3 regions of the Turicibacter sp. GALT-G1 genome follow, and region 3 is predicted to be linked to each of the others. Evidence: predicted binding sites of a transcription regulator. Region 3 holds the regulator's gene; each other region holds the start of a gene.
The links. Region 3 encodes Rex, which represses fermentation and respiration genes when NADH is low (regulators of the CRP and FNR family bind a similar motif). Its sites were predicted from a motif close to GTGAANNNNTTCAC; they were not measured.

Region 1: a site for Rex is predicted at 3,350-3,363, ahead of gap (type I glyceraldehyde-3-phosphate dehydrogenase). Genes of this name have one in related genera too.
Region 2: a site for Rex is predicted at 6,502-6,515, ahead of adhE (bifunctional acetaldehyde-CoA/alcohol dehydrogenase). Genes of this name have one in related genera too.

Annotation. Positions count from the first base shown of each region.
Region 1 is NZ_JAMQUS010000056.1:35,788-46,763, reverse strand. It holds gene NEH74_RS10215 (NUDIX hydrolase) at 1-199, shown strand, start outside; gene NEH74_RS10210 (D-alanine--D-alanine ligase family protein) at 319-1,530, shown strand; partial or broken gene NEH74_RS13725 (helix-turn-helix domain-containing protein) at 2,152-2,301, shown strand; gene clpP (ATP-dependent Clp endopeptidase proteolytic subunit ClpP) at 2,489-3,100, opposite strand; gene gap (type I glyceraldehyde-3-phosphate dehydrogenase) at 3,413-4,420, shown strand; gene NEH74_RS10195 (competence/damage-inducible protein A) at 4,564-5,787, shown strand; gene NEH74_RS10190 (phosphoglycerate kinase) at 5,866-7,077, shown strand; gene tpiA (triose-phosphate isomerase) at 7,170-7,916, shown strand; gene NEH74_RS10180 (hypothetical protein) at 8,063-10,897, shown strand.
Region 2 is NZ_JAMQUS010000026.1:36,260-47,235, reverse strand. It holds gene NEH74_RS05160 (TrmH family RNA methyltransferase) at 60-806, opposite strand; gene NEH74_RS05155 (alpha/beta-type small acid-soluble spore protein) at 943-1,140, shown strand; gene NEH74_RS05150 (alpha/beta-type small acid-soluble spore protein) at 1,336-1,533, shown strand; gene NEH74_RS05145 (alpha/beta-type small acid-soluble spore protein) at 1,647-1,832, shown strand; gene NEH74_RS05140 (alpha/beta-type small acid-soluble spore protein) at 1,907-2,104, shown strand; gene NEH74_RS05135 (alpha/beta-type small acid-soluble spore protein) at 2,230-2,445, shown strand; gene adhE (bifunctional acetaldehyde-CoA/alcohol dehydrogenase) at 3,884-6,481, opposite strand; gene thiI (tRNA uracil 4-sulfurtransferase ThiI) at 6,863-8,092, opposite strand; gene NEH74_RS05120 (cysteine desulfurase family protein) at 8,135-9,268, opposite strand; gene NEH74_RS05115 (septation ring formation regulator EzrA) at 9,823-10,976, opposite strand, start outside.
Region 3 is NZ_JAMQUS010000027.1:84,677-95,652, reverse strand. It holds gene tsaD (tRNA (adenosine(37)-N6)-threonylcarbamoyltransferase complex transferase subunit TsaD) at 1-256, shown strand, start outside; gene NEH74_RS05785 (GNAT family N-acetyltransferase) at 281-1,258, opposite strand; gene NEH74_RS05780 (ABC-F family ATP-binding cassette domain-containing protein) at 1,543-3,456, opposite strand; gene NEH74_RS05775 (redox-sensing transcriptional repressor Rex) at 3,675-4,334, shown strand; gene NEH74_RS05770 (ECF transporter S component) at 4,592-5,221, shown strand; gene coaBC (bifunctional phosphopantothenoylcysteine decarboxylase/phosphopantothenate--cysteine ligase CoaBC) at 5,222-6,433, shown strand; gene NEH74_RS05760 (type III pantothenate kinase) at 6,427-7,194, shown strand; gene NEH74_RS05755 (ECF transporter S component) at 7,444-8,106, shown strand; gene NEH74_RS05750 (co-chaperone GroES) at 8,341-8,628, shown strand; gene groL (chaperonin GroEL) at 8,680-10,299, shown strand; gene acpS (holo-ACP synthase) at 10,386-10,727, shown strand; gene NEH74_RS05735 (DUF378 domain-containing protein) at 10,764-10,967, opposite strand.

The sequences.
Region 1 (10,976 bases), on a different contig from region 3:
AAAATCATTATATGATGTATATTGTCTATATTTCCTGGGGAATGTCGTAGCGGGAGAGGCAAAATGTAATCATGAGACGGAGGATATTGGATGGTTTGATATTTCAGAACTACCGCCATTGTCTCGAAAGAATTCAATCGAAGAGATTGAAAAGGCGTATAAAGTTTATACGGAAGATTTAGAAACATATTTTGAGTAATTAAAGCAAAAAATTGTTTCTTATGACAGTGATTTCTTGATAAAATAGACGTATGTATTTGCGTTCAGATACGGTATACTTGAAGAAGATACTAAACTTAGATTAAAGGGGGCTTCCTCATGAAGTTAAAAGTTGGTGTATTTTTCGGTGGTGAATCGGTAGAGCACGAAATTTCAATTATTTCTGCTAACCAAGCAATGCATGCCATCGATAAAACAAAATATGATGTCGTACCAGTTTATTTATCTAAAAAACGCGAATGGTACACAGGTGAAGCATTATTTGATGTGAAAGAATATAAAAATTTGGATGCATTATTAAAAAAATGTCAACGTATTGTCATTGTTCCTAATAATGGTAAAATTCAAATTGAACGTTATCCTGCTAAAAAATTCGGAAACAATGTTGTAAATACAATCGATGTTGCGATTCCAGTTATTCACGGAACAAATGGTGAGGATGGAGCCTTACAAGGATTCTTTGAATTAAACGGAATTCCTTATTCGGGATGTGAGGTAGCTGCCGCTGCTGTTGGTCAAGATAAAGTGTTTATGAAAAACATTTTACGTGATTCAGGATTACCGATTACAAACTATGTGTGGTATTATTCATCAGATTGGTTTGCTGACCAAGAAGCTTGTTTAGATGCTATTGAAGAAAAATTAACATATCCAGTTATGATTAAACCTGCTAGCTTAGGTTCAAGTGTTGGAATTTCTAAAGCAAATGACCGTGCGTCATTAGAAGAAGGAATTACAGAAGCAATTAGCTATGATAAAAAATTCATCGTTGAAGAAATGGTTACTCAATTAGTTGAGGTTAACTGTTCGGTTATCGGAGATTTCTCTTCTGCTAAACCTTCTGTTTTAGAAGAAGTTATGGGTTCTGATGAATTTTTAAGCTTCCGTGATAAATATGAGGGGGGAGGAGGTTCTAAAGGTGCTAAAACTGGAGGAACTAAATCTCAAGGGATGGCAAGTACAAATCGTATTATCCCTGCTCGTTTAACGGATGAAGGAACAAAATACGTTCAAGATCTTGCGGTACAAACATTCCGCGTGTTAGGAAGTGCAGGGGTTGCTCGTATCGACTTCTTAATCAATGCTGAAAATAATGAAGTATATGTTAACGAAATTAATACAATTCCAGGATCATTATCATTCTACTTATGGGAAAAAACAGACCGTAACTTCACAGAATTAATGACTAGCTTAGTGGAATTAGCATTAAAACGTCAACGTGAACGTGAAAGCTTAACATTCTCATTCGAATCTAACGTTCTTGCTTTACAGGGTGCAGGAACAAAAGGAGCGAAAGGAACAAAAGCCTAAGCGTGGCGTTTAACACGTGCAGAAAGTGAGGAGAGCTTGAAGTGTCTAATAGACACGGAAAGATATTGAACTTTACTAGCGTGTTGCCAAGTGAAGGTAGATTAAGTAAAAAGCTAAGACGAGTGGTTAAAATCTCGTAGGGGTCGCAACAAATACCTATGACTTATTTTTTGAGTCATAAAGGTATTTGAAGACTTCATAGAGATTTTGCTCGTCGAAGCCAGATTGAACAAAAGCCTAAGCGGTAACTTAACTATTAAAAATGAAAAAGCTATGTTTTAGACAAATGTTGATTTGGAGACAGAGGTTGTTTAAACAACTTAATAGATTAAGAATTCCTTACGCTAGTTAACGTTTGGATTTCCTTGTTTAATGACAATACTTCTTAAAATATAGCCATGAAAAAGAGATTTCACTTATGAAATCTCTTTTTTTAGATGGAAAATATATAATGGTTAAAAAATTGAAAGATTGTAAATAACTATTGATGGAGGGGGAGCTAAGATGAATGTTATTGCTGTATCAACAATTTTTAGAAATGAGGGATTCCTATTGAAGTTTAATGATAGGTTATTGGATTTAACGAAGTGAAGAGGATTATCGTAGGATGAATTAGGGGAACTTTTAAATACATCGAGACAAACTATTTCTAAGTGGGAAAATAGCATTTCTTATCCTGATTTTCATCGTTTAATTCTTTTCAGTGATTTCTTTAATGTTTCATTAGATGGATTCATGAAAGGAGAACAAAGTGTAATATCTCATCTTTAAAATTGCTTAAAGTCAACTTTAATCAGTTAAGAGATAGAATGAAAAAATTGAAGAAAATAGATATGTTTAGTATATTTTTTGATGTTATGATTGGGTTATTATTACTTAGATTTATTTTATCTTGTTTAGAGTCTATATTTTAGCTTTCTAGCAAAAAAAGTAGAGAATTTAATCTCTACTTTTTGAATTATTTATTATCTGCTGAAATGTCCACTGGACGAACAACAACTTGGTCAACTAAACCGTAAGCTACAGCTTCTTCAGCTGACATGAAGTTATCTCGTTCAGTATCTTGCTCGATTTTTTCAAGTGGTTGACCTGTTTGAGCAGATAAGATGTTATTTAATTTATCACGAGTTTTTAAAATGTGTTTTGCAGCAATGGCAATTTCAGTGGCTTGTCCTTGTGCTCCACCAAGTGGTTGATGAATCATGACTTCGCTGTTAGGTAAAGCATAGCGTTTACCTTTAGCACCCGCTGAAAGTAAGAAAGCACCCATTGACGCTGCCATCCCAACGCAGATTGTTGATACATCACATTTGATGTAGTTCATTGTATCAAAGATAGCAAATCCTGCTGTAACTGATCCACCAGGACTATTAATATAAAGGTTGATATCTTTATCTGGATCTTCTGCAGCTAAGAATAAAAGTTGAGCAACAACGATGTTTGCTGTATAATCGTTAATTTCACCACTTAACATGATGATACGATCTTTTAATAAGCGAGAATAAATATCATATGCACGCTCACCGTGAGCTGTTTGTTCAATGACTGTCGGTACTAAATAACTACTCATAAGGCACCCCTCTTTTTATAAAAATTTCTATAGCACATTTTACCACAACTGGACAAAAAAATATAGCATTGCGTCGGCCATACTCTATTTTAATGTTGTGAGTGGTAATATATTCATTTTTAAGTAAAAATTCTTAAACATTTTTGTTAAGTATTTGTTATTATAAACGCTTACATTAGTTTATAACTTGATTATCATGGTACAAATTGTTAGAATAAAAATGTAGTAATTTTTCACAATATATTATGTGTGTTAAAATACACGTAATGTGAAAAATGACCAATTTTATAATATCTTAGGAGGAATCTTCACATGGCTGTTAAAGTAGCGATTAATGGATTCGGGCGTATCGGACGCTTAGCTTTACGTTTAATGATCGAAAACAATGACTTCGAAGTAGTTGCAATCAACGACTTAACTGATGCTAAAACATTAGCTCATTTATTCAAATATGATTCAGCTCAAGGACGTTTCAACGGAGAAATCGAAGTTAAAGAAGGTGCTTTCGTTGTTAACGGTAAAGAAATCAAAGTAACTGCTGAGCGTAACCCTGCAGACTTACCTTGGGGAGAATTAGGAGTAGACGTAGTATTAGAATGTACTGGATTCTTCACTTCTCAAGAAAAAGCTGGATTACACTTAGAAGCAGGAGCTAAAAAAGTAGTTATCTCTGCACCAGCTACAGGAGATATCAAAACTGTAGTTTACAATGTAAACCAAGATATCTTAGACGGAACTGAAACAGTTATCTCAGGAGCTTCTTGTACAACTAACTGTTTAGCTCCAATGGCTAAAGTATTAAACGACAAATATGGTGTACAAAAAGGATTCATGACTACAATCCATGCTTACACTAATGACCAAAATACATTAGATGCTCCTCACGGAAAAGGTGACTTACGTCGTGGACGTGCAGCTGCTGCATCAATCGTTCCAAACTCAACAGGAGCTGCTAAAGCTATCGGTTTAGTAATTCCTGAATTAAACGGAAAATTAGACGGTGGAGCTCAACGTGTTCCAGTAATCACTGGTTCATTAACTGAGTTAGTATGTACTTTAAACACTAAAGTAACTGCTGCTGAAATCAACGAAGCAATGAAAGCTGCTGCTAACGAATCATTCGGATACACTGAAGATGAAATCGTTTCAGCTGACGTAATCGGAATTTCTTACGGATCATTATTCGATGCTACTCAAACTAAAGTTATGGAAGTTAACGGAGAGCAATTAGTTAAAGTTGCTGCTTGGTATGACAACGAAATGTCTTACACTAACCAATTAATCCGTACTTTAGGATACTTCGCTTCTTTAATTAAATAATTTTAGTTAAGCGATATTTTTGGAAAGCTATCCCATTTCGGGATAGCTTTTTTTATTATTTTCATTAGAATAGAGTTAGATGGATTTTTCTAAGTTAGAATAAAAAAACTGAAATAGTTCATGTTAAACAAGAGGTGAGCGGTGTGAATGTTGCGATTTTAGCGATTGGTAATGAAGTGCTGTCTGGTAAAACGATTAATACGAATAGTGCTTTTATTGCAAAACAAGTAGAACAGTTAGGTGGAAAAGTAACTCATCAACAAGTAGTTCCTGATCTAGAGGATGAAATTGTTCGAGGGTTAGAGATTGCATATACCTATGCGGATTTAGTGATTACTATTGGTGGATTAGGACCAACGGTAGATGATTTATCACGTGAAGGGGTTGCAAAGTATTTTAAAACAGAACTAGTTTATGATGATGAGATTTATAAAGGTATTTGTGAGTATTTCAGACGTAGCAATAGAGAAATTCCAAATAATAATCATCGTCAAGCTTATAAGTTTAAAGAAGGACTAGTTTTACCCAATAATAATGGAACAGCACCGGGATTATTTTTAAAGCGGGATAATAAATCAGTTTTCTTATTACCTGGACCTCCAGCAGAGCTTGAATTAATGTTTTCAGAGAGTGTAAGACCTTATTTTATTGATCAGATTAAGGAGCGTAAGATTAGTAATAGCTATCGTTTATGTGGAATTGGAGAGTCTTATGCAGAAGAAATGATTTTACACTTATATGAACGTTACCCTCATCTAAATATTGCACCTTATTGTGCTCCTGATAAAGTAGATTATATTGTTTCTACAGTGGATGCTTATGAAGAGGATTTAAGAGCCTTTGATGAAGAGTTTAAAGAAATTATGAAAGATTACTATATTGGAGATCAAAATACAGATCTTGCAACAGAAATTGTGAGCTTGCTGAACGAAAAGCAATTGAAAATAGCAACGGCTGAAAGTTGCAGTGGTGGTCTCCTTTCATCAACTCTTGTGAACGTTTCAGGAGCATCTAGCGTCTTTTTAGAAGGAATCGTGACATATAGTTATGAGTCAAAATTAAATCGTTTAAACATTGATGTGAATCGTTTAATGGAGTTTGGAGCAGTTTCTGAAGAGATTGCACGCGATATGGCATTCAATTTAGAAAAGTTAACGGGTGCTGATATCACAGTTGGTGTAACTGGAATTGCAGGACCAGGTGGTGGAAGTGAGTTAAAACCAGTGGGTCTAGTTTATATCGCGATTAATATATGCGGTCAAATTTTCTTAAAATCATACATTTTTAATGGAAATCGTGAAAAAATAAGACAGCTCACAGTAGCGGAAGCTTTATATTGGCTTCACCATTATATAAAAGCGCTTTAATAGAAGGTAATGTTTGAATTATATGTAAAAAAGCGTTAAAATAATATTGTGAAAAATAATTTAAGGAGGACTCATCACATGAACAAAAAAACTGTTAAAGATGTTGAGTTAAATGGAAAGAAAGTCCTTGTACGTGTAGACTTCAACGTACCAATGAAAGACGGAAAAATTACAAATGACAACCGTATCGTAGCTGCATTACCTACAATCAAATACATCTTAGAAAATGGTGGACGTGCTATTTTATTCTCTCACTTAGGAAAAATCAAATCTGAAGAAGATAAAGCATCTAAATCATTACGTCCAGCTGCTGAGCGTTTAGCTGAGTTATTAGGACAAGACGTTAAATTCATCCCTGAAACTCGTGGAGCTGAATTAGAGGCTGCTATCGCTGAGTTAAAAGATGGAGAAGTTTTAATGTTCGAAAACACTCGTTTCGAAGATTTAGATGGTAAAAAAGAATCTAAAAATGATCCTGAGTTAGGTAAATACTGGGCTTCTTTAGGAGATATCTTCGTAAATGACGCATTCGGTACTGCACACCGTGCTCATGCATCAAACGTTGGAATCTCTGCTAACTTAGAAGCTGTAGCTGGATTCTTATTAGAAAAAGAAATCGAATTTATCGGTGGAGCTGTTGATGCGCCTCAACGTCCAATGGTTGCTATCTTAGGTGGAGCTAAAGTATCTGATAAAATCGGAGTTATCGAAAACTTATTAGATAAAGCTGACAAAGTATTAGTTGGTGGAGGAATGATGTTCACATTCCTTAAAGCTCAAGGTAAAAACATTGGTAAATCTTTATGTGAAGAAGATAAATTAGAATTAGCAAAAGCTTTACTAGAAAAAGGTGGAGACAAATTAGTTTTACCTATCGATACAGTTGCTGCTAAAGAATTCTCTAACGATACTGAGTTCCGCGTAGTTTCAGTTGATGCATTAGCTGATGACGAAATGGGATTAGATGTTGGACCTGCTACTGTTGAGTTATTCTCTAATGTATTAAAAGATGCTAAAACAGTTGTATGGAATGGACCAATGGGTGTATTCGAAATGTCTAACTTCGCTAAAGGAACTATCGGTGTATGTGAAGCTATCGCTAACTTAGAAGGTGCTATCACAATCATCGGTGGTGGAGATTCAGCTGCTGCTGCAATGCAATTAGGATACGCTGACAAATTCTCTCACATCTCAACAGGTGGAGGAGCTTCTTTAGAGTATTTAGAAGGTAAAGAATTACCAGGTGTTGCTTCATTAAGCGATAAATGCTGTGGATGCGGATGCAAATAATTTTTTAAGCTAAACTCAAAGGAATTCACCTTTTTGTGAATTCCTTTTTTCCGACAAGATACATACTAAAATATTTAATAGAGGTGAGTTTCATGAGAAAACCAATCATCGCAGGAAACTGGAAAATGAACAAAAACTATGATGAAGCTGTAGAATTCATCAAAGCTGTAGCAGACAAAGTGCCGAGCTCAGATAAAGTAGAAACTGCTATCTGTGCGCCAGCATTATACTTACGTTCATTAGTTGAACATCAAGGAGAAAACTTACGTATTGGTGCTCAAAATATGCACTTCGAAGCTAACGGTGCATTCACTGGAGAAATCGCTCCAGGTATGTTAAAAGACTTAGGAGTAACTTATGTTATCTTAGGACACAGTGAGCGTCGTGAAATGTTCAACGAAACTGATGAAACAGTTAACAAAAAAACTCATGCAGCATTTGCTAACGGATTAGTTCCAATCGTTTGCTGTGGGGAATCTTTAGAAGAGCGTGAAAATGGAACAACTAACCAAGTAGTTGATTCTCAAATCAAACGTGCTTTAGAAGGATTATCATTAGAGCAAGTTAAAGAAACAGTTATCGCATACGAACCAATCTGGGCTATCGGAACTGGATTAACTGCTACTAACGAGCAAGCTAACGAAACTATCGGATACATCCGTTCAGTTGTAGCTCGCGAACATGGTCAAGAAGCTGCTGATGCTATCCGTATCCAATACGGTGGATCAGTTAAACCTAGCACAGTTGCTGGTTTAATGGCTCAACCAGAAATCGATGGAGCTTTAGTTGGTGGAGCTTCTTTAGATGTTGAATCATTCTTAGGATTATTAGAATTCTAATATTAACTTGATAGATAAAAGTCATCTTCTTTTAGAAGATGGCTTTTTTGATTTCTTGATTTGTTAGTTCGCCCAATTTCTACATAATTAGTTTATAATCGTAAATACTAATTGAAGTAAATTAACAATTATTTGAGGTGATTGGGATGAAGTTGAAGCGACTTTTTTTATTTGGATTATCTGCTATTTGTTTTATAATGACGGTTGCTTTTGGATCTCAAACCGTAAGTGCACAAGAAACAAAGTCAGAAACTCTTTATAAATATATTCAGGCAACACATGATATTCCATATCTACCAGTTAGCTATCAGTATACAGATTGGCGTGAACGAGCGACAAAGTTTAACGAGATGTTATTTAATATGAAGGACTATAATCTGATGTTTCTTGAAAAAGAATCTAAGAATACGGGGCGAGAATCCATTGGGATTGTGAGTTACACAGATGAAGAAAGAAAAGGTGAATATACACAAGCTTTAACCTTAATAGGTGCTTTATTATCAGCAGAGAAGCTTAATAAGGAGAGAATTGGTGAGGAGCAATTAAATAATTTAGTTCAGTTTGTTGAGTCTTACTACAATATTGAAAATGGTGAAGGAACTCTATTGAATTATCAAAATATGGATAGTACGGAGTTGAGTTTTTGGCAACAAATCTATCCTGCCCTAGCTTACTTCATGTTAATGGATCGTTATGAGGCGACTGTAGATTCCGATGCAATGCTTCGAAATATTGCGGATACATGGTATGAAGTCGTGATGGATTTAGGTGGCTCAGATGGAATTGTTGATTTTGGATATACGGGATATGACTTTAAAAATAAATGTCCTTTTGATAACGGTGAATGGATAGAACCGGATGCTGCAGCAGGAATTGCTTTACTTCAATATTATGCATTTGAGAAGTTTAATGATCGAAAGTATATTAAAGCAGCAACGCTGTGTATGAATTATATGGACGAATTCCAACGAAATCCTGGCTATGAACTGCTTTATTTATATCTTCCATATTTATCAGCACGTTTGAATTCAGTTGAAGAATATCATTTTAATACCGCGAAATATATGGAATTTTTCTTCACTGAAAGTGACTATCGCCATGAATATGGAACATTTAATGGAGATTTTGCAACAGGATTAATCGGGGAGCGTACACAGTATGGAGGAACACCATATTCGTTTCAAAGTATTGTCGGAGCAACAGCCTTAGTACCTATGTTAAAGTATGATCAACGCTACGCTGTTGAAGTTGGTCGTTACTTATTACAAGTGACTCAAAATCTAAACCTTTTTTATGATGTAGATGATCCCGTTTACGGTAATTTAATTCCGATGGAAAAAGTACAAAAAGATAATGAAACAGCCAATCAAAGATTATCTGTTTTAAGTGGTGCTTATTTAGGGCTATTAGCTGCGATGATTGAACCGACAAATGTAGAAGGAATTTTAAAGACCGATTTAAATACAAATGAGTATTATGTCGATAAGGAAAAACAAAATCCACTATTTTTATTATTTAACCCTCATGATGAAGAAAAGGTCGTTAATTACCGAGTTACAACTGACGGAACTGTTGATTTATATGATTTAGTCAGTCATACATTTATTGAACAAAATGTAACGAAAGAAACAGAGATTCAAATTAAGTCAACTGAAGCAGTTATTGTGCTTGAAATTCCAGTAGACGAAGGAGATAATCAGTACAAAATTGATCGTAAAGTCGAACATAGTGTCACTGCTAATGTGCCTGTAGCAACAAATATTGTGGGAATCTCACAGTACGAACCGATTTCTGATAATTATCCAATTGATTTAGAAATTAAATCAACGGATGATGCAGCTGTTTCGGATATTACGATTTATATTGATGGTCGACCTGTCTTTAAAAATGTGACTTATACACAACCTTATGTAGTTAAAGTCGATGAATTAGTTAATGGTTATCATTTACTTGAAGCAGAGGTAACAACGAATACAGGTGTTAAAGATTATTCATATGCTCGAATCTTTATTCAGAAAGAGGAAAATCCCTATTTAATTAATGCTCATGCTCACGATCTTGCAAATTGGACATCTTATAAAGAGGGGTCTATTCAATTACGTGAGGAATATAAAGAGGTTGTAATTGGTCGTAAAAGTAATGGTGGTGCAATTAGCGAACCATTTGAGATTGACTTTAGCCAAGTCCCAATGCTAGATTTACAAGTTGAAGGATTCACAGGAACATGGTCATTGATTTTGAAAGATGTATCCACAGATCAAGAGTTTTATTTGTTAAAGGATAGTACTGAATCTGGACATATTATTACAAGTATGAGCTACGCTTTAAATAAATTAAATTCAGGAAGGTTTAGTTTATTAGGGAAACATGAGGTGCAGTTAGCGATTGTTGCAGATAGCGATGATTCAGATGTTACAGTTAATAGTATTCGTATTTTTAATCAGGGATTACAACCTCTTAAAGAACGTGAATGGAAATCATCATTTACGACTCAAAAAATTACACATTGGCAATCACGACTTAATGCGCTAGCAAAAATTAATTATTATCAAGGAACAGCTAATGTGCTTAATTTAAATCCTAATGGTAACGGAGGAATGCAGACGAGCTACTTTGAAGTTGATTTAAGCAAAAAACCTCAGTTCAAAATTAAGGTCGAAGAAGCCGATCAATTATGGTCATTGCTTGTTTATGTTGAAAGTCGTGATCGAGGTTATTATTTACAATATCCAACAAATAAGACAGGTACATTTACTTACGATATTAATAAAGCTTTAGAGAAGGCATTATCAAAAGAAGAATTAGAAAGTAAGTTAAATCTTCAGTTTTGGATTATCTCAAATGGTGAGTATGGTTCTGAAGTGAAGATTGATTATTTACGGTTAGAGTATTCAAAAAATTGGATCGAGCTAATTGCGATTGGTACAATAGCTATCCTCAGTGTCATAGCCATCTGTGTTAATCTTAATAAAAATTCTTAAGAAGTAGGAAGGATTCTTGAATTGATTTCAGGGGTCCTTTTTTTATTATGTTAAATGCTAGTTGTGATTTTAGTAGTAA
Region 2 (10,976 bases), on a different contig from region 3:
AGTCATTCATGAATAATTGTGTTCTTCCAGTATTTTTACCATGTGGCCCATCATCTTTATTATAGACGAAAACGGTACATTATAATACTACCCGCAATCGAAACATTTAAAGATTCAATATTTTGTGTCATTTCAATAAAAATATTTCGATTTGTTGTGGATAGTAATTCTGGATTAACTCCTTGACCTTCATTGCCTAAAATAAACGCCATTTGAGAATCCTCTTCGATTTCTCCTAACGGCTGTCCATTTTCTAAGCTTGTTCCATAAACTTTAACACCATTCGCTTGAAGCATTGGCACATATTCTTTTAATGAATGAAACTCGATTGGAATTTTAAAAATCGCACCTTGTGTTGAACGGATGACCTTTTCATTGTACACATCGACACATCCATCTCCTAAAATGACACCATCAAAACCAAACGCGACAGCACTTCTTAAAAGGGTTCCTAAATTTCCTGGATCTTGAACACGATCTAACAATAATAAACGATTGTGACGTTCAATTGTTTTTGACTTCATTTCACAGACCGCCATGATTGGTTGTGGTGTTTCAGTAGAAGCAATTTGAGTAAATAAGTTTTCTTTTAAAATATAAACCGGTTGTTTTCCATTAAAAGCCGGATTTAAATGAACCGTTGATCCTTCTTTAACTAAAATTTCTTTAACAACATTTGAATTCATTGCTTCTAATACTAAGTGTTCACCTTCAACAATGAACTCATTTGATTGATATCGGTATTTTTTTTGTTTTAACTTCATCCATTTTTTAACTTTAGGATTACTACTTGATTCAATTAACATGTCATCACCTATAAATTATTTTAGAATTCTTCTTTACTATACACTATTTTGTTTTCTGTCACCTCATATTTTTAAATTTTTTTGTGTATTATTTTGTCGAATGCGGGCAAATTATGATTGTCAGGAGGTGACAAATATGGCCAGTCGTAATAAATTAGTTGTTCCTGGTGCTCAAAATGCTATCGACCAAATGAAAGCTGAGATCGCTCATGAATTTGGCGTAACTCTTGGCCCAGATACATCAGCTCGTCAAAATGGTTCTGTTGGTGGTGAAATCACTAAACGTTTAGTGAAACAAGCTCAACAACAATTAGGTTCTCAAAACCAACAATAATATAAGAAGAAACAATTTTTAAGAGGCAATCAGATGGTTGCCTCTTTCTATATCTCCCCTTAAGAGACTGATTAGTATTCTAGCTTTTTGCACTACTCTTCATTAATTAAATCGAAAATAAATTTCAAAAAAATCATTTTTTGTGTATTATTTTGTCGAATATGTGCAAATTATGATTGTCAGGAGGTGACAATCATGGCAAATCAATCAGGTCGTAATAAATTAGTTGTTCCTGGTGCCGAAAATGCAATCAATCAAATGAAAGCTGAGATTGCTAATGAGTTCGGTGTTCATCTTGGTCCTGATGCGACAGCGCGCCAAAATGGTTCTGTTGGTGGCGAAATTACTAAACGTTTAGTCGCTATGGCCCAACAACAATTAGGTTCAAAATAAGAAACTAAGTCACGACTTCTGATGAAGTAATAAACTTAGCTTCGACTTGTAAGAAAAGTTTCTTATGTTGAGGTCAAACAAATAAACTCAACATAAGATCAGGAGGTCACATCATGGCAACACGAAATAAATTAATTGTGCCAGGTGCTCAAGAAGCAGTTGATCAATTAAAAATGGAAATTGCAAATGAACTTGGTGTTAACTTCGGTCGTAAAGCAACTGCTGAAGAAAACGGGGCTGTAGGTGGCGAAATTACTAGACGACTTATTGCCCAAGCTAAACAAAGCTTAATAAAATAGTTCCAACTCTAATCTGTACAGTGTTTAAAAATTACATTCTACCTTAATGGTACCAATGTCAGGAGGTTATTAATATGTCAAGACGTAATAAATTAGTTGTTCCTGGTGCTCAAAATGCAATTGATCAAATGAAATATGAGATTGCTCGAGAATTTGGTGTAAATTTAGGCCCTGATACATCTTCACGCCAAAACGGTTCTGTTGGTGGCGAAATCACTAAACGTCTCGTTGCAATGGCTCAACAACAATTAGGTGGAACATCTCAAAAATAACTAAAGAATTTTAAGTTATAGATAAAACGTATCCATTAGAGTGTCTTTGGTTAATTTTACCATCTATTTTTAAGAATGATTTTGTTCATTAGGGACACTCTAATGATTGTTAGGAGGTGAACAAAATGGCTAACAACTCAAATAACTCAAACAGTAACAAACTTCTTGTTCCTGGAGCACAAAATGCTATTGATCAAATGAAATATGAGATCGCTAGTGAACAAGGCGTTCAATTAGGTGCAGATGCAACTGCTCGTCAAAATGGTTCTGTTGGTGGTGAAATCACTAAACGTTTAGTGAAACAAGCTCAACAACAATTAGGTTCTCAAAACCAACAATAACAATTGGGTTTTAGCATCATGTACAAACCTGTAACACAATTGTTTTAAATAAACATGAATGTAAGGGAATGCCATGAATACTAATCCGCCAACTATACGGAGTTCACGTTAAATTCTAATGAAACGTGAGGGATCAATGATGGAAGCTAATCCACCAAAGCGTATTTAACATAACGTATTACTGTGAATTAATTGCACCAAACGCTTTAAATTTTATTTGAAACGTGAGGGATTGACAATGGAAACTAATCCACCAAAGCATTTATTTTCGGTCTCAGATTCACTTTCTAATTCTAGAACATTAAAAATGTGAGGGATTAATCATGAAAGCTAATCCACCCAAAAATAAATCAGATAGTCACAATCAATTACAAAAGATACGTGAGGGATAAATATGAGATCCAATCCGCCAACTATGAGTTAATCACACTTAAATATCATCAATGTTATGGTAAATGAGGTGTTTCCATTGGAGTGATTTAAGTTTTAAATCCTACTAATTCTATTAACCATTTGTTAATAAATGAGGTGTTTCCGTTGGAGCGATTTAAGTTTTAAATCCTACTGATTCTATTAACTATTTGTTAATAAATGAGGTTTTCCGTTGGAGCGATTTAAGTTTTAAATCCTACTGATTCTATTAACTATTTGTTAATAAATGAGGTGTTTCCGTTGGAGCGATTTAAGTTTTAAATCCTACTGATTCTATTAACTATTTGTTAATAAATGAGGTGTTTCCATTGAAGCAGATAGACTCATAGTAAATAAAGTAGCACTTCGGTGCTACTTTTTTATATTCTTAGAATATAGTATTTACCTTAACTATTCTATAAGTCCAGATAAGTTTTTCCAATTGTAAAAAACTTTTACCCCCCCTAGCAGTTGAGGATTAGATTGTCTTCGACAATCTGTCAGGTGTGCCCTGGACTATAGTTTACCTTACACGGCATGACTATCACACATTTAGGTTAATATACTAAATGTAGAAAACCTTTCTGTTTCTATTTAGAAAAGTTGTCGTAATAGTTAACTTTTTTATATTCATTCATTTTAATTCAATTCATATTTTTTGTATAAACTATCGATTACTTGTTATAAGGTATCTCTTTCAAATATATACTGTAGTATCCCTGTATTTTAAATAGAATAAAGCGATGTGAGTTTTTATTCTATTTAAAATTCATAAATCATTAATACTAATCACATCAAAGTTAAAATCTTAAAACTTCATGAACACAGGCTAGCTATCTAGCAATAAGACTGCTTCTTCTATCATTAAAACTATTTTTATGCCATGATTTGATTAACCCCCTTTCAATGATGAATGCAGTAATCCTATCTTATCTTAAAATAGTAAAAAGCACCCTGTCAAAAAGGACAGAGTGCTTTGGTCACTGTTTGGAGTTTTAAATTAGTGTATGCGTAGATTGGTGATTAATTATTTTGTTTCGCCGTAGAATGCATTTAAGTATAATTGTTTGATATCTTCAATTAATGGGTAACGTGGGTTAGCAGGCGTACATTGATCATCGAATGCTTCAACTGCTAATTCATCTACTGCTGCTAAGAAGTCAGCTTCTGATACACCACATTCTGAAATACTCATCGGAATATTGATTTCACGTTTTAATTCATCAATTTTATTTAATAACGCTTGAACCTTTTCTTCATTCGTACGTCCTGTTAATCCTACATACTCTGCAGCTTTAGCATAACGTTCGATTGCTTGAGGAGTTTCATATTGAGGGAATGTTCCTTGTTTGAATGGTGCATCTGTTGCATTATATTTGATAACTTCATTAATTAATAATGCATTTGCAATACCATGAGGAATATGGAATTTAGCCCCTAATTTATGAGCCATTGAGTGGCATAATCCAAGCATTGCATTAGAGAAGGCCATCCCTGCCATACATGAAGCGTTAGCCATTTTTTCTTTAGCTACTTTTGCTTCTGCTCCACCATGATAAGATTCTGGTAAGTAATCAAAGACTAATTTAGCTGATTCTAATGATAATGGAATTGTATATTCTGTTGCTACTGTTGCTACTAATGATTCTAAAGCATGAGTTAATACATCGATACCTGAAGCAGCACATAATCCTTTTGGCATGGATAACATTAAGACTGGGTCAACAATTGCCATTGTTGGAGTTAATTCGTAGTCAGCTAATGGATATTTAATTCCTGTTTCATCATCTGTGATTACAGCGAAAGGAGTGACTTCTGAACCTGTACCAGCTGAAGTTGCAATACATACTAAGCTAGCTTTTTTACCCATTTGAGGGAAGCGATAGATACGTTTACGAACGTCCATGAAACGCATTGCTAGGTCTTGGAAGTTAGTTTCAGGGTGTTCATATAATACCCACATAATTTTTGCTGCATCCATAGCAGATCCTCCACCTAAGGCGATGATGACATCTGGTTTGAAGTTGGCCATTGCTTCAGCACCTTTTTTAGCATCTGATAGTAATGGATCTGGATGAACATCTGTGAACATTGTATATTGAATTCCGTAACGATCTAACTCATCCGTGACTTGTTTTGTATATCCTAAATCAAATAACACTTTATCTGTTACAATAAATGCACGTTTTTTACCATCGAAGTTTAAGTCTTCTAATGCAACTGGTAAGCATCCAAATTTATAATAAACTTTTGATGGAACTTTAAACCAAAGCATATTCTCTCTCCTTTTAGCAACCGTTTTAATATTAATTAAATGTTTTGGTCCTACATTTTCTGATACTGAGTTATTCCCCCAAGAACCACAACCTAAAGTTAATGATGGCGCTAAAGCAAAGTTAAAGATATCTCCAATTCCTCCATGTGCTGTTGGTTGATTAATTAAGAATGTTGTTGTACGCATACGAGATGCCATCGCTTGAATATCAGCTTCAGCACGTAACTCATCTGCATAAATAGCTGAAGTATGCCCTAGACCACTATGGTTAACTAATGTTTCAGCCATATCCACTGCTTCCGCATGATTAGATGATTTGTACATTGCTAAGACAACTGATAATTTTTCATGAGCGAATGGTTCCTCTAATGAAGTATCAGTCACTTCACCAACTAAAACTTTTGTATCCTTAGGAACTTCAAATCCTGCTAATTCAGCAATTTTCCATGCTGGTTGTCCAACAATTTTAGCATTTAATGCGCCATTGACAATGATTGTCTTACGAACAGCCTCTAATTGCTCTGGATTTAATAATAAAGCTCCACGCTTTGTAAGTTCAGTCTTAACTGCATCATAGATTGACTCATCAACAATGATTGACTGTTCTGATGCACAGATGACACCGTAGTCAAATGTTTTTGATAATAATAATGAGTTAACAGCCATTGGGATGTTACATGTTTTATGGAAAATAACTGGTGTATTACCTGCCCCTACTCCAATTGCTGGTGTTCCTGAAGAGTATGCTGCTTTAACCATTCCTGGTCCACCCGTTGCTAAGATTAAATCGACTTCACACATAACTGTATTTGTTAATTCAATACTTGGTGCATCGATCCATGCAATTAATCCTTTTGGAGCTCCTGCTGCTTCAATTGTTTCACGAATCACTTGGGCTGTATAGTTTGTACAATTTTTAGCACGTGGATGGGCTGAAATAACAATTGCATTACGAGTTTTAATTGCCATTAAACATTTAAAACATGCTGTAGATGTTGGATTTGTTGTTGGAATTACTGCTCCGATTACCCCTACTGGCTCAGCAACTTTTTGAATTCCGAACGATAAATCTTCAGATAAAACCCCACATGTTTTTTCATTACGATATTTATTATAGATATATTCTGAAGCGTAATGATTTTTAATAACTTTATCTTCAACTAATCCCATTCCCGTTTCTTCTACTGCCATTTGTGCTAACGGAATACGTAAATTATTAATTGCCATTGCCGCTTTGTAGAATAATTCATCAACTTGTTCTTGTGTAAATGTGGCAAACTCACGTTGAGCTGCGCGCATTGTTTCAAGAGTTGACATTAACTCCTCAACATTTGTAATTTTATTTGTCATTCCGACTCCTCCTCAATATTGTGAATTCATTCACTTACTTACAACGCTATTATATTACATTGTGAATTATTTGTCTAATGAAAACGGATTGAAAACGTTTATAATTTCACAAATAGTAAATTTTATGATAGAAAGCGTTTTTCACTTATATATTTTACCTTATTTAACTATAAATGTAAAAATATAGATTTTTATTTCTTTCTACATTCGCACCCAAGAAAGATTATAGTTCGACAAAAAATAACTTTAACAGTACAAATTAATCGTTTTATCATTAATATTTTTTTCTAATTGAGGTATATTTTTTTGATTCATAAAATGAACTTAAATACAAAAAAAGCTGGAAGAATATTACTTCTTTCAGCTTTTTATTTATATCAATTAGAATAAATCATTTAATGGACAAGCAGTATTATCTTCTAACTCAATGATTTCACCCGCACGAACTGTAATGATTTCTGTATTATCAATACATTTTTGTACTAATGATTCAAAATCAAAGTTTTGTTCAAATTCAATACATTTTTCAAGCGATGGATTAGTCGCTGGGTGCTCTGGAACAAAGACCGTACAGCAATCTTCATATGGACGAATTGAAATATCATATGTATCGATTTGTTTCGCAATTTCAATAATTTCATTTTTATCAAGTGTAGCAACTGGACGAATAATTGGCATATTCGTTACAGCATTAATTGCATACATACTTGCTAATGTTTGAGAAGCAACTTGCCCTAAACTTTCACCATTTGCTAAAACTAAAATCTCACGTTTTTTAGCAATTCCTTCAGCGATACGATACATCATACGACGCATAACTGTCATTGTATAGCTGCTAGGAATATTCTCATAAATGGCTGTTTGTAATTCCGTGAATGGAACTACATGAACATCAATTGAGTCTACCGGTGCATAATGAGCATTTTTCTCCATTAAGTCTAACACTTTTTGTTTTGAACGAACTGATGTATATGGTGGTGATGCAAAGTGAATCGCTTCAATCTCAACTCCACGTTTTTGCATTAGGTATCCAGCAACTGGACTATCAATTCCACCTGAAATCATTAATAAACCTTTTCCACTAATTCCAACTGGGAACCCACCAAGACCTTTAATGTGATCGGCCATAATGAATGTTCCTTCGCGACGAACTTCAACAAACACCGTCATATCCGGATTATGAACATCCACGCTTAAGTGATCCGTATTAATTAATAAATGTGCCCCTACTCCACGTGAAATTTCACCTGATTGCATTGGGAATTGTTTATCTGAACGTTTTGTTTCTACTTTAAATGTAGTTGGAACTTTTGGTTGTTCATTAATAATCTCTAAAGCTAATGCTTTAATTGCATCAATTTCATTTTCACAACGAGCAGCTAAACTATAAGATTGTAATCCGAAAACTTTATCTAGCTGCTCTGTTACTAATTCTGGCGCTGTCCCATTTAAAATGATATAGAAACGGTCACGTGTCACTTCATATTTTAACTGATCAAGCCCACGTAACTTGCGGCGAATAATTTTGTGTAATGCATTTTTAAAATACTTACGATTTTTTCCTTTAATCGATAATTCACCATAACGGACTAAAATACGGTCATAAATCATTTCATCATTTCCTTCCTCGATAACCTGCTGCGATTTGTAGTACTAGTGTTTTAGTTGTGCCACAACGATTTTTAAAGCTTTAATTAGTCGATCTACTTCCTCCATTGTCGATAGATTAGAGAAACTAACACGTATACTCTCTTGTGCAACCTCATCACTAATCCCTAATGCTAATAAGATACGTGAAGCAGTCGCTGATTTAGATGAGCACGCTGATTTTGCTGAGATATAAACATCATATTCCTCAAGCGCATGAACTAACGTTTCACCTTTAATCGGAGCGGCAGCAAAATTGATGATATAAGGCGTTTGATGTTCGTGATTACTATTTACCACTACACCATCAATTTTTCTTAATTCGTTCATTGTATGATCGAATAATTGTTTAACATGTTGGTAGTTTGTTTGCAGTGGCTCTATTGCTAAGCGTAAAGCCTTAGCAAGCGCAACTGCACCCGCTACGTTAATTGTTCCTGAACGAAGGCCATACATTTGATGTCCCCCTGTAATTTCAGGTGTTAAACTTAAATATTGATTCACGATTAGTGCTCCACTTCCTTTTAATCCATGGAATTTATGAGCAGATAATGATAATAAATCAATATTCATTTTATCAATATCAACAGGAATTTTACCCACGCTTTGAACGGCATCAACATGGAATTTTACCTTTGGATATTTTTTTAATAATTGACCAATTTCATAGATTGGAAATACCATTCCCATTTCATTGTTCACATGCATGCATGAAATTAAAATTGTATCTTCACAAATGGCTTCTTGAATTTGCTTTACAATATCAGCATTGCTACCTTTGACGTCAATATATGTAACACGGAACCCTTCCGCTTCTAGTTCCTCAATTGTTTCATGAACTGAGGCATGCTCAACAGGGGTTGTAATAATGTGACGTCCACGATTTTTGTAAGCATGACACAACCCACGAATAGCCAAGTTATTACTCTCAGTTGCTCCTGATGTAAAAATAACTTTGTGTTGTTTCGCATTTAATAGGGATAAGACTTGCTTTTCTGACTGAATTAGTAATTGTTCAGCACGAGCACCAAATGCATGTAACGAACTTGGATTACCCCAAAAATTTTCATTAACTTTCACGAAAGCATTTAAAACTTCTGGATCAACAGGAGTCGTCGCACTATTGTCTAAATAAATCATTTTGATTCTCCTTCCGACATAAACATCTCAGACCCATTTTAAACTTTTAACTCTTACGAACTCTGCTCAGATAAGAGGCAGACGAATTCATTGAATATGAAACTTGTTACTTTATCGTTTCGACATTATATCACATTAAAGCTATAATCTCAAATTGCAACTATTTTCTGAGTTTATGACGTAGAAAATGGTCGTTCTATGATTTGCTTACACTATAAAGTATGAACTTCATCATCAATTTGCTAGAAAAAATTCACTTTTAATAGCAAATCATCTAGATGTCCTTATTATTATATTATGCATTTATTCTTATTTCACTTCATTTATCTGCATCATAGAACTTTTTTTGGCTCTATTCTAGATAAGTGTTGATAATTAACAACATTGATTTCATCATATTTAATTGTATCTATTATCAATGAGTTAGGCGAAGCAATCATGATTTTTATTAAATATCAACATTCTTTTAGAACGCAGCTTTATTTTTTTGCATTTGTTTACTCAAAATAAAAACTGTCTATAACTCACGACGTCCTTATAGACAGTTTCCTTTATTATAATAGATAGCAATCTAATTGTTGCTTAAATTGATCATAAGTTAAATCAAAACGTGAACCTTCAATCTCTTTTAATAATTCACGCATCTTTTCGATCACCGTTTCATAATTTCCTTGACGGAATTGATCCTCAGCAATCGTTAAATCCACGACATACATTCCTTCTCGTCCAATATAACGATGACCATATACCATTAAACGTTCGGCTAATTTAGATTGTTGAACCTCAATCTCCACTCGATTAGATAATTCTTGAATCGACTCTTGTGCTAGAGCAAGCTGTTTATCAATCTCTGCAATATTAATAGGTAATCGCCCAATCGTTTCAAATAATAATTGAATAGCGAAGTTTGCACGTTTAATCATCTCTTCAGTTTCCTCATTCTTAACTGGGAAGTTAACTTGATGATACATTCCTTTAAGATGATTGAATGTTTTCAATAAATGAAGTGCACGCTGGCGACATTCTTTTTCTCCAGCATATAAGCTTTCAATTTCACCATCAAACACAGCTAATTGTTCTTTAATCTCATCTAATTGTTGGTTCAGCGATGATAACTCACGTAGTAACACAGAATTTGCACTTTGATGTTCATCGACTTTTCCGACTAAATAGACTAATTCATTACTTACAATTTGAATTTCATTTAATAAAAAGGCGAAATGACTCTCCTCTTCCTCAGGCATACGATAATTTCCTTTAATATTTTCATAACGCTCTTGAAGTTGCTCGCTATGCTCTTGTAGCTCTTGCATAAGCGATTTCGTTTTAATAACTGTCTCTTTTAACACCTCTTGAAGTTCATATTCTTTCTTCATGAATTCAATCATTTGTTTAGCATTATCATGAATCTCAACAAGCATTCCTTCAATCTTGACAAAATCAAAACGTTTGATCCAATTTGGAATCTCATCTAATTGCTCATGATACACTGCAATCGTTTCTTCAATTTGAAGATGCTTTAAATAGACACCTGATTTCATAATAGATTCATAGCTCTTTAAAACTTCACGTAATAAAGGCTTGATTTCTTGTGTAATTGTATCTTTATACATTGGAGTGCGTTCAAACATATGAACAATAATTTCAATATGTGACTTAATCAGTTCAATCGTTTCATCAGCTAAATCGTAATTACATTCTTCCATAC
Region 3 (10,976 bases):
GATGCGTGCGGCACGTGAATATAACGTAAAACAAATTATTGTCGCTGGTGGAGTATCAGCCAATAAAGGACTTCGTAAAGGTTTAGAAGAAGCTGTTGCGAAAGATGGCCATATTAAATTAACGGTTCCTCCATTATCACTTTGTACAGATAATGCAGCGATGATTGGTGCTGCAGGAACGATGGCTTATTTAAAAGGGCATCGTAGTGGAATGGATATGAATGGATTATCAGGAATGGAGTTAACTTCATTATAAAAAAGTAGCCGTAAGGCTACTTTTTTATAGTTGTTGTAGAAATTTTTTTGTATAGGCTAGTCTTTCTTCGCCTATTTCTTTCCCAATTGTGGTGAAAAATTCGAATTTATTTTGTCGAATGTCATCAAAGAGTTGGTGTTGTGTTCCTTCGAGTGCAAGTGCTCTAGCTATTTCTGGAGCTCCAATCTGTTCTAAGGTATAGAGGTCATGAACGATTTTTTCTTCTTCTGTCAGAGGTGAGTGTAATTGACGTTCTAAGCTATAAAGACCATCTTTTATTTGATCAGGATCCCAATTTAAGGAGACAAGTTGTGATAAAGTTTGTGCCATAAATTTAGAATCTGTTTGAAGTTTAGTGAGTAATCCAGAGAAGGTTGCTAGGAAATAAAGTTTAGAAAGGTTTAATGTTTTGGTGTCAAAGAAATTAAGATTTTTGACGATACAGTTAAGAGATTCAGGTTGTGGATAGTAAGGAATTACATAAGTGAGATAATCTTGGAGATTTGTACTAGGGATACGTTTGATTCGTCCAAAAAGATGAACATCGTGATAAGTTCCGTTTTGATAGTAGGCTTGGCGACGTGTGCCTTCATGCTCAAAGTTGAGTGATTGGAGTAGTTTTTGGCTAGGTGTATTATAATCATATATTTCTGATTCGATTCGATGAACACCTTGGTTAAATAAGGTAGTTATTAATGTTTCAAGTGCTTCTTTCATGTAACCTTGCCCTCGGTGTGAGCCGAGCCCAAATCTAAGCCAGGCACAAGTTGCATGTTCATCTAACCAATTGATACGGATATATCCGATAGGCTCATTGGTTTCATTGATTACGAGAATGTAGTAGGGGTCATGATTGTTAGTAATATCTGTTTGTTCAGTTTCTGTGGTGAACTCTTTTTGACCTGTGGACATCTCTTGCAGATCAGGATCATTCTTCCATTGGGCTAGAAGTTTTGCATCAGTAATTTCAACGTTTCTTAAGGTTAGTCTTTTTGTTTTCATAGTATTCCTCCATTTTATGAATGTCAACAGAACACTCGTGACTTTAGTCATGGGAGGTTCAAGTGATGTTTAAGTATATGAAAAAGCTCTATCTTATATGAGATAGAGCTAGAGATTTTATTGGTAGGCGATTTGATTAACTCCCCCTTCGTTGTGTTTAATCTGATTTGCCTAGCTAGTGAACAAGATTTTTTGACTCTTTTTTTGAAAATTCCTCCTTTTGTTACATGATATTCACTACATATTGTGGATATTCAAAAAGTCGTCCAAATGGACGACTTTTTTTATGATAAGCTTAATTCTTCCCAAGTTTCCATAGATTCCATGATTAACTCTTCAAGTTCTTCGATTCGAGCTTGAACCTGTGCTGATTTTTGTGTGTCCAGGTAGACTTCTTCTTGGAAAAGCTCAGCTTTTTTATATTCAAGTTCTTCTTCATAGGCGGCGATTTTTGATTCGATGTCCTCTAGTTGACGTTTACGCTGTTGTTCTAATCGTCGCTGTTCTTTTTGTTTTTGGTAATCTGTTACATTGTTAGTTGTTGTTGCGTTTGACTCCTCAGCTAATTTAGCTGCTTCTAGCTCAGCCAATTGTTGTTTCTTCTCCATATAATCTGAGTAGTTTCCTAAGTATGATACTACCCCATGCGGAGTAACCTCTAAAATGCGTGTTGCGATTTTATCGATGAAGTAACGGTCATGGGAGATGAAGAAGACTGTTCCTTCATAGTCTTCTAGTGAAAGTTCTAGCATTTCTTTACTATCAATATCTAAGTGATTAGTTGGCTCATCTAGAAGTAAGAAGTTATTTTTTTGAAGCATGAGTTTACAAAGTGTTAGTCGAACCTTTTCACCACCAGAAAGTTGGTTAACTGTCTTAAAGACGTCATCTCCTGTAAACAGGAAGTTTCCAAGTAATGTACGAATATCTTTTTCTAGTCGCGTCGGGAAGTAGTTCCAAACTTCATTTAAGACGGTGTTATTAGAAGTTAGGTTTGCTTGCTCTTGATCAAAGTATCCCATGTCTAGGCTTTTACCGTAGTAAACTTCTCCCCCTAACTTTGGTAAGTCACCTGCTACTGTTTTAAGGATGGTAGATTTTCCGATTCCATTTGGCCCAATTAAAGCCACACGATCTAGACGATTAATTTGGAAGTCTAGATGATCTGAGATGATTTGATCTGGGTATCCAACTGTTAAATCTTCTACTTTTAGGACGTCATTTCCGCTTCGGCGGTCAATTTCAAATGTAATACCGATTGATTTATCGTTGATTTTAGGGATTTCAATACGCTCCATTTTATCTAATAGCTTACGGCGTGATTGAGCACGTTTTGTTGTTGAGGCACGGACGATGTTTCGACTAATGAAGTCTTCCATTTTTGAAATCTCTTTTTGTTGTTTTTCGTATTGCTTCATGAGGGATGCATAGGAAACTGCCTTTTGATCTATATAATCTGAGTAGTTTCCTTTGTACTTCGTACATTTTCGATACTCAATTTCATAGACCGTTGTTGCAATCTGATCGATAAAATAGCGGTCATGTGAGACGATAACTACGGCACCTGAATATTTTTTTAGGTATCCTTCCAACCATTCGATTGTATCGATGTCTAAGTGGTTAGTAGGCTCATCGAGAATTAGAACATCTGGTTTTTGAAGAAGGAGTTTGGCAAGAGCCAATCTTGTTTTTTGTCCTCCACTTAAGTTTGAGATTTTTTGGTCAAAGCCAATCTCATTGAATTTAAATCGATTGAGAATATTATTGATTTCAGATTCGTAAGTATAACCACTCATTAATTCAAAGCGATGATTTAAGTTTTGATATTGTTCAATAATTCTTAAGTATTGTTCGCTGCTTGGGTCTTCTTCAGCCATTTTAAGGCTTAGCTCTTCAAGCTGGCCTTTTAGTTTGATTGTTTCAGCGAAGACGCTTAACATTTCATTATAGATGGTGTCATTTGAATTAACGTGGCTTGATTGGGCAAAATAGCCTAGGACGACACTTTGTGGCTTGTGGATTTCTCCACTATCGAAGTCGATTTCATCAGCAATCATTTTTAATAATGTTGATTTACCGGCACCATTACGTCCAACAACGGCAATACGCTCCCCTTTTTTGACTTCAAATTGCACATTTTCAAGAATGGGAGTTCCTGAATAGAGCTTTGTCAATTTGCTAGTTTGTAATAAGATCATTTTGTTTCTCCTTTATATATTAACTTATCAGTAGATATTCGGATTTTATTGTATTTATTTATAAGTATAATGCTTAAAGAAGAGATAAGCAACGGACACTGGATGAAATAATAGTCGAATTTTAAAACAATTTAACATATAGACGTTTTATGCTTCTGACAGTATTCACATTGAATTATTTTCATGTTATTATTGAAATATGGTAAAGGAGGTTTTCTATGTTATCAAATATTCCAAATGCAACGATTAAAAGGTTAGCACTTTATCGTCGCTGTTTCGTTGAATTAGATGAAATGGGCGTTAAACGAATTCAGTCAGGTGAATTAAGCCAAAAAATAGGGATTGATTCTGCTACTATTCGACGTGATTTTTCATATTTAGGTGAATTAGGTCGTCAAGGATATGGATATGAGGTACGCGTTGTTTTAGAGGCATTTAATAATTTATTGAAAACAGAGGATGCACAGAGCTGTGTTTTAATTGGGGTCGGAAACTTAGGGCGTGCACTATTAAAGTATTTTAGCTCAGATAAGTTTAAGAAACGTGTATTTAGAACACCAGTTAACTTAATTGCAGGGTTTGATACAGATGAAAGCTTAGTTGGACAATGTGTAGGTGAATTGCCTCTTTATCATTTAAATGATTTAAAATCGTATATTGAAGAACACCGTGTTACTTATGTTATTTTAACAGTACCACCGACAGTTGCTCAAAGTGTTGCAACATCATTAGAAGGGTTAGGTATTAAAGGTATTTTAAATTTATCTTCTACAGTGATTAATGTGAGTGAAGACATTACCGTTCATGAAGTAGATTTAAATATGGAGTTAGAGACATTATTCTTCTATGTTTTTCAAAAAGAACAAGCAAAACATTAGTACTTTTTAAATTTCGTCCGTTATAAGCTTATAATCAATTGATTATAAGCTTTTTTTCTTTTTACAGGCGATGAATAATGGTAAAATAATGTTATTTTATTGAAAACTATTCAATACATCAGTATAATTATGAGCGATGATAGCGTTTGTCAAACTTAATGGTGATTTTATAACATCAATTAAGGTCATACTAACGATGTCAAATATAATATTCAAGACGTTGCATTCGAAAGAAGCGACAGTGGAGGAGAAGAAAAATGAATCAATCAAGAAAGAAAACCAAGTTTTTAGTTTTACTAACGATGTTTTGTAGTATTCAAGTTGTTTTAATGTTAACACCACTTGGATATATTCCATTAGGCCCAGTTCGTGCCACAACCATGCATATTCCAGTTATTTTAGCAGGAATTTTATTGGGAGTCAAAGGTGGAGCTATTACAGGATTAGTTTTTGGATTGAGTAGTGTGATTATTAATACGATTACCCCAACGATTACATCATTTGTATTTACCCCATTTTATTCATTAGGTGAATATCATGGAAACTTCATGAGTTTAGTTATTGCTATTGGTCCACGTGTCTTACTTGGGGTATTAGCTGCAGTGATTTATCATTGGTTTAAAAATAAAAATAATAAAATGAGATTATTCGGTAGTGGAGTTACGGCTTTAGTTTGTACGTTAATTCACTCCATTTTAGTGCTTGGAATGATCTACTTATTCTTTGGTCCAAGTTATGCGGCAGCCAAAGGAGTTGAAGTTTCAGCTTTATTTGGCTTATTACTAGGAATCATTACGACAAATAGTGTACTCGAAGCCATCTTAGCTACATTAATTATTGCACCATTAACGAAGGTGTTAGAACCAATTACGAAGAAGGTGATTTAGTTGAACAAAAAGACTATTGTATTGGGAGTTTGTGGGGGAATTGCAGCTTATAAAAGTGCACAACTTGCAAGTAGTCTATATAAAAAAGGTTATGATGTTCATGTCATTATGACGAAAAATGCTACAGAATTTATTACACCGATGACATTTGAAACATTAACTCATAATCGTGTATCTGTTGGAACGTTTGATCGCAATTTCCAGTATGATGTGAATCATATTTCATTAGCTAAGCGCGCAGATTTATTTGTTGTGGCTCCAGCTTCAGCAAATTGTATTGCGAAGTTTGCTCATGGATTAGCGGATGATATGTTGACGACAACGTTTTTAGCCGCTGCTTGCCCAAAACTCATTGCACCTGCAATGAATACAGGAATGTTAAATAATCCAATCACACAGCATAATATTGAGATTTGTAAAAAATATGGAATGACTTTTGTTGAATCAGATAGTGGTTATTTAGCATGTGGAGATGTTGGGAAAGGTCGTTTGGCAGAAATCGAGGATATTGAAGATGCGATTGAAAGTTTATTAGTTAAGGACAAGCCTTTAAAAGGAATGAAAGTTGTCGTAACCGCAGGACCCACTCAAGAAGATTTAGATCCAGTTCGTTTCATGACGAATCATTCAAGTGGGAAGATGGGGTATGCAGTGGCACGTGCTGCTCGTAATTTAGGTGCGGATGTGACGTTAGTCACTGGACCTGTTTCATTAAGAAAGCCAGTTTTCATGAATGTTGTTGAGGTTAGAACAGCAATTCAAATGTTTGAAGCAGTTGAGGCTCTAAAAGATGAGTATGATATTTTAGTGAAGTCAGCAGCCGTTTCAGATTACCGAGTGGAGCGTGTGAGTGATCATAAAATGAAAAAGCAAGGTAATCAGTTGACGATTGATTTTGTAACCAATCCAGATATCTTAGCTCATATGGGGCAGCTAAAAAAGGCGAATCAAGTTGTTTGTGGGTTTGCTATGGAGACTCAAGATTTAGTTGAGAATGCTACGAAGAAGTTAGTGAATAAAGGTGCTGACTTGATTGTTGCAAATCAGTTAAATGAAGATGCAGCGGGATTCAAAAAGGATACGAATGTGGTGACGATTTTAACGGGTGAGGGGATAACGAAGTTAGATGTCATGTCTAAAGAAGCACTTGGTTATGAGATTATGAATCGTTTATTACAGATTTTAGTGAAGAAAAGAGGGATAGTATGTTAGTCGTTATTGATGTAGGAAATACGAATATTACACTAGGGGTTTATGATCAGGATGAATTAATTGCAAATTTTCGGCTAACGACTAAATTGCAACGAACATCAGATGAATTTGGAATTACGTTATTTTCATTCTTTCAAACAAAGAATATTGATCCAAAGGGGGTTGAGGATGTTTTAATCTCGAGCGTTGTGCCTAAGATTATGCATTCTTTAACAAATGCTATTCGTAAGTATTTTAATATTGAACCAATCATTGTCGGTCCAGGTATTAAGACCGGTATTAGTGTGAAAACTGAAAATCCAAGAGAGGTGGGAGCTGATCGTATTGTTGATATTGCAGCAGCATATCATATTTATGGTGGTCCAGCGCTTGTTATTGATTTTGGGACGGCAACAACCTATGATTATGTCAATGAAAATGGTGAGTTTGAGTTTGGGGTCACGTCACCAGGAATTGAGATTTCTGCTCAAGCTTTATGGACACAAGCTGCAAAGTTACCTGAAATTGAAATTAAAAAGCCTGCGACGATTATGTGTCGTAATACGATTACGAGTATGCAAGGTGGATTAGTTTATGGTTATATCGGTCAAACGGAATACATTATCAAAAAAGTAAAGGAAGCTGTTGGTAAAGACATTAAAGTGGTAGCGACTGGTGGACTTGGGCGTATCATTTATAATGAAACTGATATGATTGATATTTATGATCCAGATTTAGCTTTTAAAGGAATGAAAGTTATTTATCATAAAACAAAGGGATAAGAAGATTATTGATCGTTGATAAAAAGGAATCAAATGTATTTGGTTCTTTTTTTATGTTCAGGCAAAATAAAAGGAAAATTATGGATTTGTTATTGAAAGTAATCACAGATTTAAATATAATAGGAGAAGTAATTCTACTAATGAGACTTAATGATGATCAGTTGACATCAATTAAGTAAAGCGTTAGGGGGATTAAAAATATTATTCAAGACGTTGCATTCAGAAGAAGCGACAGTGGAGGAGAAAGAAATGAATCAATCAAGTAAGAAAACCAAGTATTTAGTTTTAGTCACCATGTTTTGTAGTATTGAGGTATTATTGATGTTTACCCCTCTTGGATTTATTCCAATTGGGCCGATGAAGGCCACAACCATGCATATTCCGGTTATTTTAGCAGGGATTTTATTAGGAATCAAAGGGGGTGCAATTACTGGTCTTGTCTTTGGGATTTCGAGTGTTGTCAATGCCACGATTAATCCAACGATTTTATCATTTGTATTTACGCCTTTTTATTCGCTTGGCGAGTATCACGGAAATTTCATGAGCTTAGTTATTGCTATTGTACCTCGTGTATTGTTAGGCGTATTAGGTGGTTTAATTTATAGTTGGTTTAAAAATCGAGATAAAAATATGATTGGCGGAGGCGTAACAGCACTATTGTGTACAGTTCTACATACGGCGATGGTATTAGGAATGATTTATATCTTTTTTGGACCAAGTTATGCAGCTGCTCAAGGGTTAGATACAACACAGTTATTAATGGCCTTAATTGGATTGGTATTTACAAATGGTCTTTTAGAAGCCTGTGTAGCTACAGTTGTAATTGTACCATTAGTAAAAGTACTAGAGCCAATGGCTCAAAAAATGGGCTTAACTCATATGAATATAAAGTTAAATAAAGTTGAACGCTAGAGTTTTAAGCTAGGAGTAATTTTCCTAGCTTTTTTTGATTCGTCAAATAATTGATTTTAGTAGGTGATTTTGATAGAAGAATAGGAATAAATGTTAATATTAAGCATATTAATCATTAGGTAGACTATAATAAAAAGGATTTTGGTTTAAAGTATTGCCATTATTTATTCATCTTTGTATAATTTATTTAATAGCACTCATATAGGTAGAGTGCTAAAACGAGGAGGGACATACATGTTAAAACCATTAAACAATAATGTTGTACTTGAGATTGTTGAGGTTGAAAAGACAACAGCTAGTGGAATCATTCTTTCGGGAGAAGCTTCAAAACCAAAGCATTCAGAAGGAGTTGTAGTTGCCATTGGTGATGGAAAGTTATTAGATAATGGGAAACGTCATCCAATAACTGTTGAGGTGGGGCAACGTGTTATCTATAACGGATTTGGTGGAACAAAGGTCTCACATCAAGGAAAAGAATTAGTTATTTTATCCCAAGATGATATTTTAGCAATTGTTGAGTAAGTTAAATTTAGTTTAATATATTAATTTTGATTTAAGGGAGGATTTAATATTATGGCAAAAGAAATTTTATTTGCTGAAGATGCACGTCGTGCGATGATTCGTGGAGTGGATAAATTAGCGGATACAGTAAAAGTAACTTTAGGACCAAAAGGTCGAAATGTCATTTTAGAGCAAAAGTTTGGAGCGCCTCAAATTATTAATGATGGGGTTTCAATTGCAAAAGAAATTGAATTAGAAGATAAGTTTGAAAATATGGGAGCTCGTTTAGTAGCTCAAGTTGCAAGCCGTACGAATGATGTAGCTGGAGATGGAACAACAACGGCAACGGTTTTAGCTCAAGCGATGATTCGTGAAGGAAATAAAAATATTGTAGCGGGAGCTAATCCAATAACGATTCGTCGTGGAATCGAGCGTGCTGTGAAAGTGGCTGTTGAAGCATTAAAGGCTAATTCTAAGCCGATAGAAGGAAAAGAATCAATTGCTAACGTAGCTGCGATTTCTGCTGCAGATGAAGAAATCGGGAAATTAATTGCTGAAGCTATGGAACGTGTTGGTAATGATGGAGTGATTACTTTAGAAGAGTCTAAAGGATTTGAAACAACAATGGATATTGTTGAAGGAATGCAATTTGATCGTGGATATTTATCATCTTATATGGTGACAGATACAGATAAAATGGAAGCTGTTTTAGATAATCCATACATTTTAGTGACAGATTCTAAAGTTGGTACGTTACAAGACATCTTACCAATTCTTGAGCAGTTAGTCCAAACAGGACGTCCAATGATTATCATTGCTGATGATATTGAAAATGAAGCATTAGCAGCATTAGTTGTTAATAAATTACGTGGAACATTCAATGTGGTAGCTGTTAAAGCACCTGGATTTGGTGATCGTCGTAAACGTATGCTTGAAGATATCTCAATTTTAACTGGTGCTCAATTAATTACTGAGGAGTTAGGATTAGACCTTAAAAATACAACATTAGATCAATGTGGACGCGCTGGACGTGTGATTGTAACAAAAGATCATACAACCATTGTTGAAGGAACTGGTTCACAAATTGATATTCAAGCTCGTATTGCTCAAATTCGTGCAGAGTTAGAAAATACGACTTCAGAATTTGATAAAGAGAAATTATTAGAACGTTTAGCAAAATTAAGTGGAGGAGTTGCCGTGATTAAAGTTGGGGCAGCGACTGAAACTGAATTAAAAGAACGTAAATTACGTATTGAAGATGCTTTAAATGCGACACGTGCAGCGGTTCAAGAAGGGATTGTTGCTGGTGGTGGAACAGCTTATATGAATATTTACAATGATGTCGCTAAAATTGAAGCAATTGGTGATGAGGCAACTGGGGTTCAAATCGTTTTAAAAGCTTTAGAAGCCCCAATTCGCCAAATTGCTGAAAATGCTGGAATTGAAGGTTCAATTATTGTCTATAAATTAAAAGAGTTAGATCCGGGATTTGGATATAATGCAGCAACTGATGAGTTTGTGGATATGTTTAAATCAGGTATTGTGGATCCAACGAAAGTCACTCGTTCTGCTTTACAAAATGCAGCGAGTATTTCAGCTTCATTCTTAACTGCTGAAGCAGCTGTTGTGGAAATTGAAAAGCCACAAGCAGTTCAAGCCCCAAGTGATATGGGTGGAATGGGAATGATGTAATAAAAAATCTCTAGATTTATCTAGAGATTTTTTTTATGATGAAATAAGATAAGTTATAATAAAGAAGATAACTATTGGAGGTTTTTATGAAGGGAATCGGAACAGATATTATCGAGATTAAACGTATTAAACAATTAAACCACCGTGAACGCTTTATCCATAAATTATTAAGTGAAGAAGAGTTTAGGTTATATCAATCCTTCCAGCATGAAAAAAGGCAGAATGAATTTTTAGCAGGACGTTGGGCAGCCAAAGAAGCTTTATATAAAGCGTTAGGATCCTATTGTGATGGAAAATCATATAAAGACTTTAGTGTTATGAATGATGAACGAGGAAAGCCTTATTTATTAAGCCCAACGATCGAAAGCGTTCATATTAGTATTAGTCACTGTGAGAATTATGCGGTTGCATTTGTCATCTGGGCATAAAAAAATCAGCTAAATTTAGCTGATTTTTTTATTGAATTAGTAACGTCTATCTGGTGCAAATAGTAAACCAATATTAATAAGTCCGGCAATTCCTACTAAGGCGTAAACAACGCGTGAGATGATTGCATCTTGTCCGCCAAATAAGAATGCAACAAGATCGAATTGGAAGAATCCAATAAGACCCCAGTTAATTGCACCAATTACCGTTAAAATCAAAGCAATACGTTGAATTAACGACATAGTTTTCGC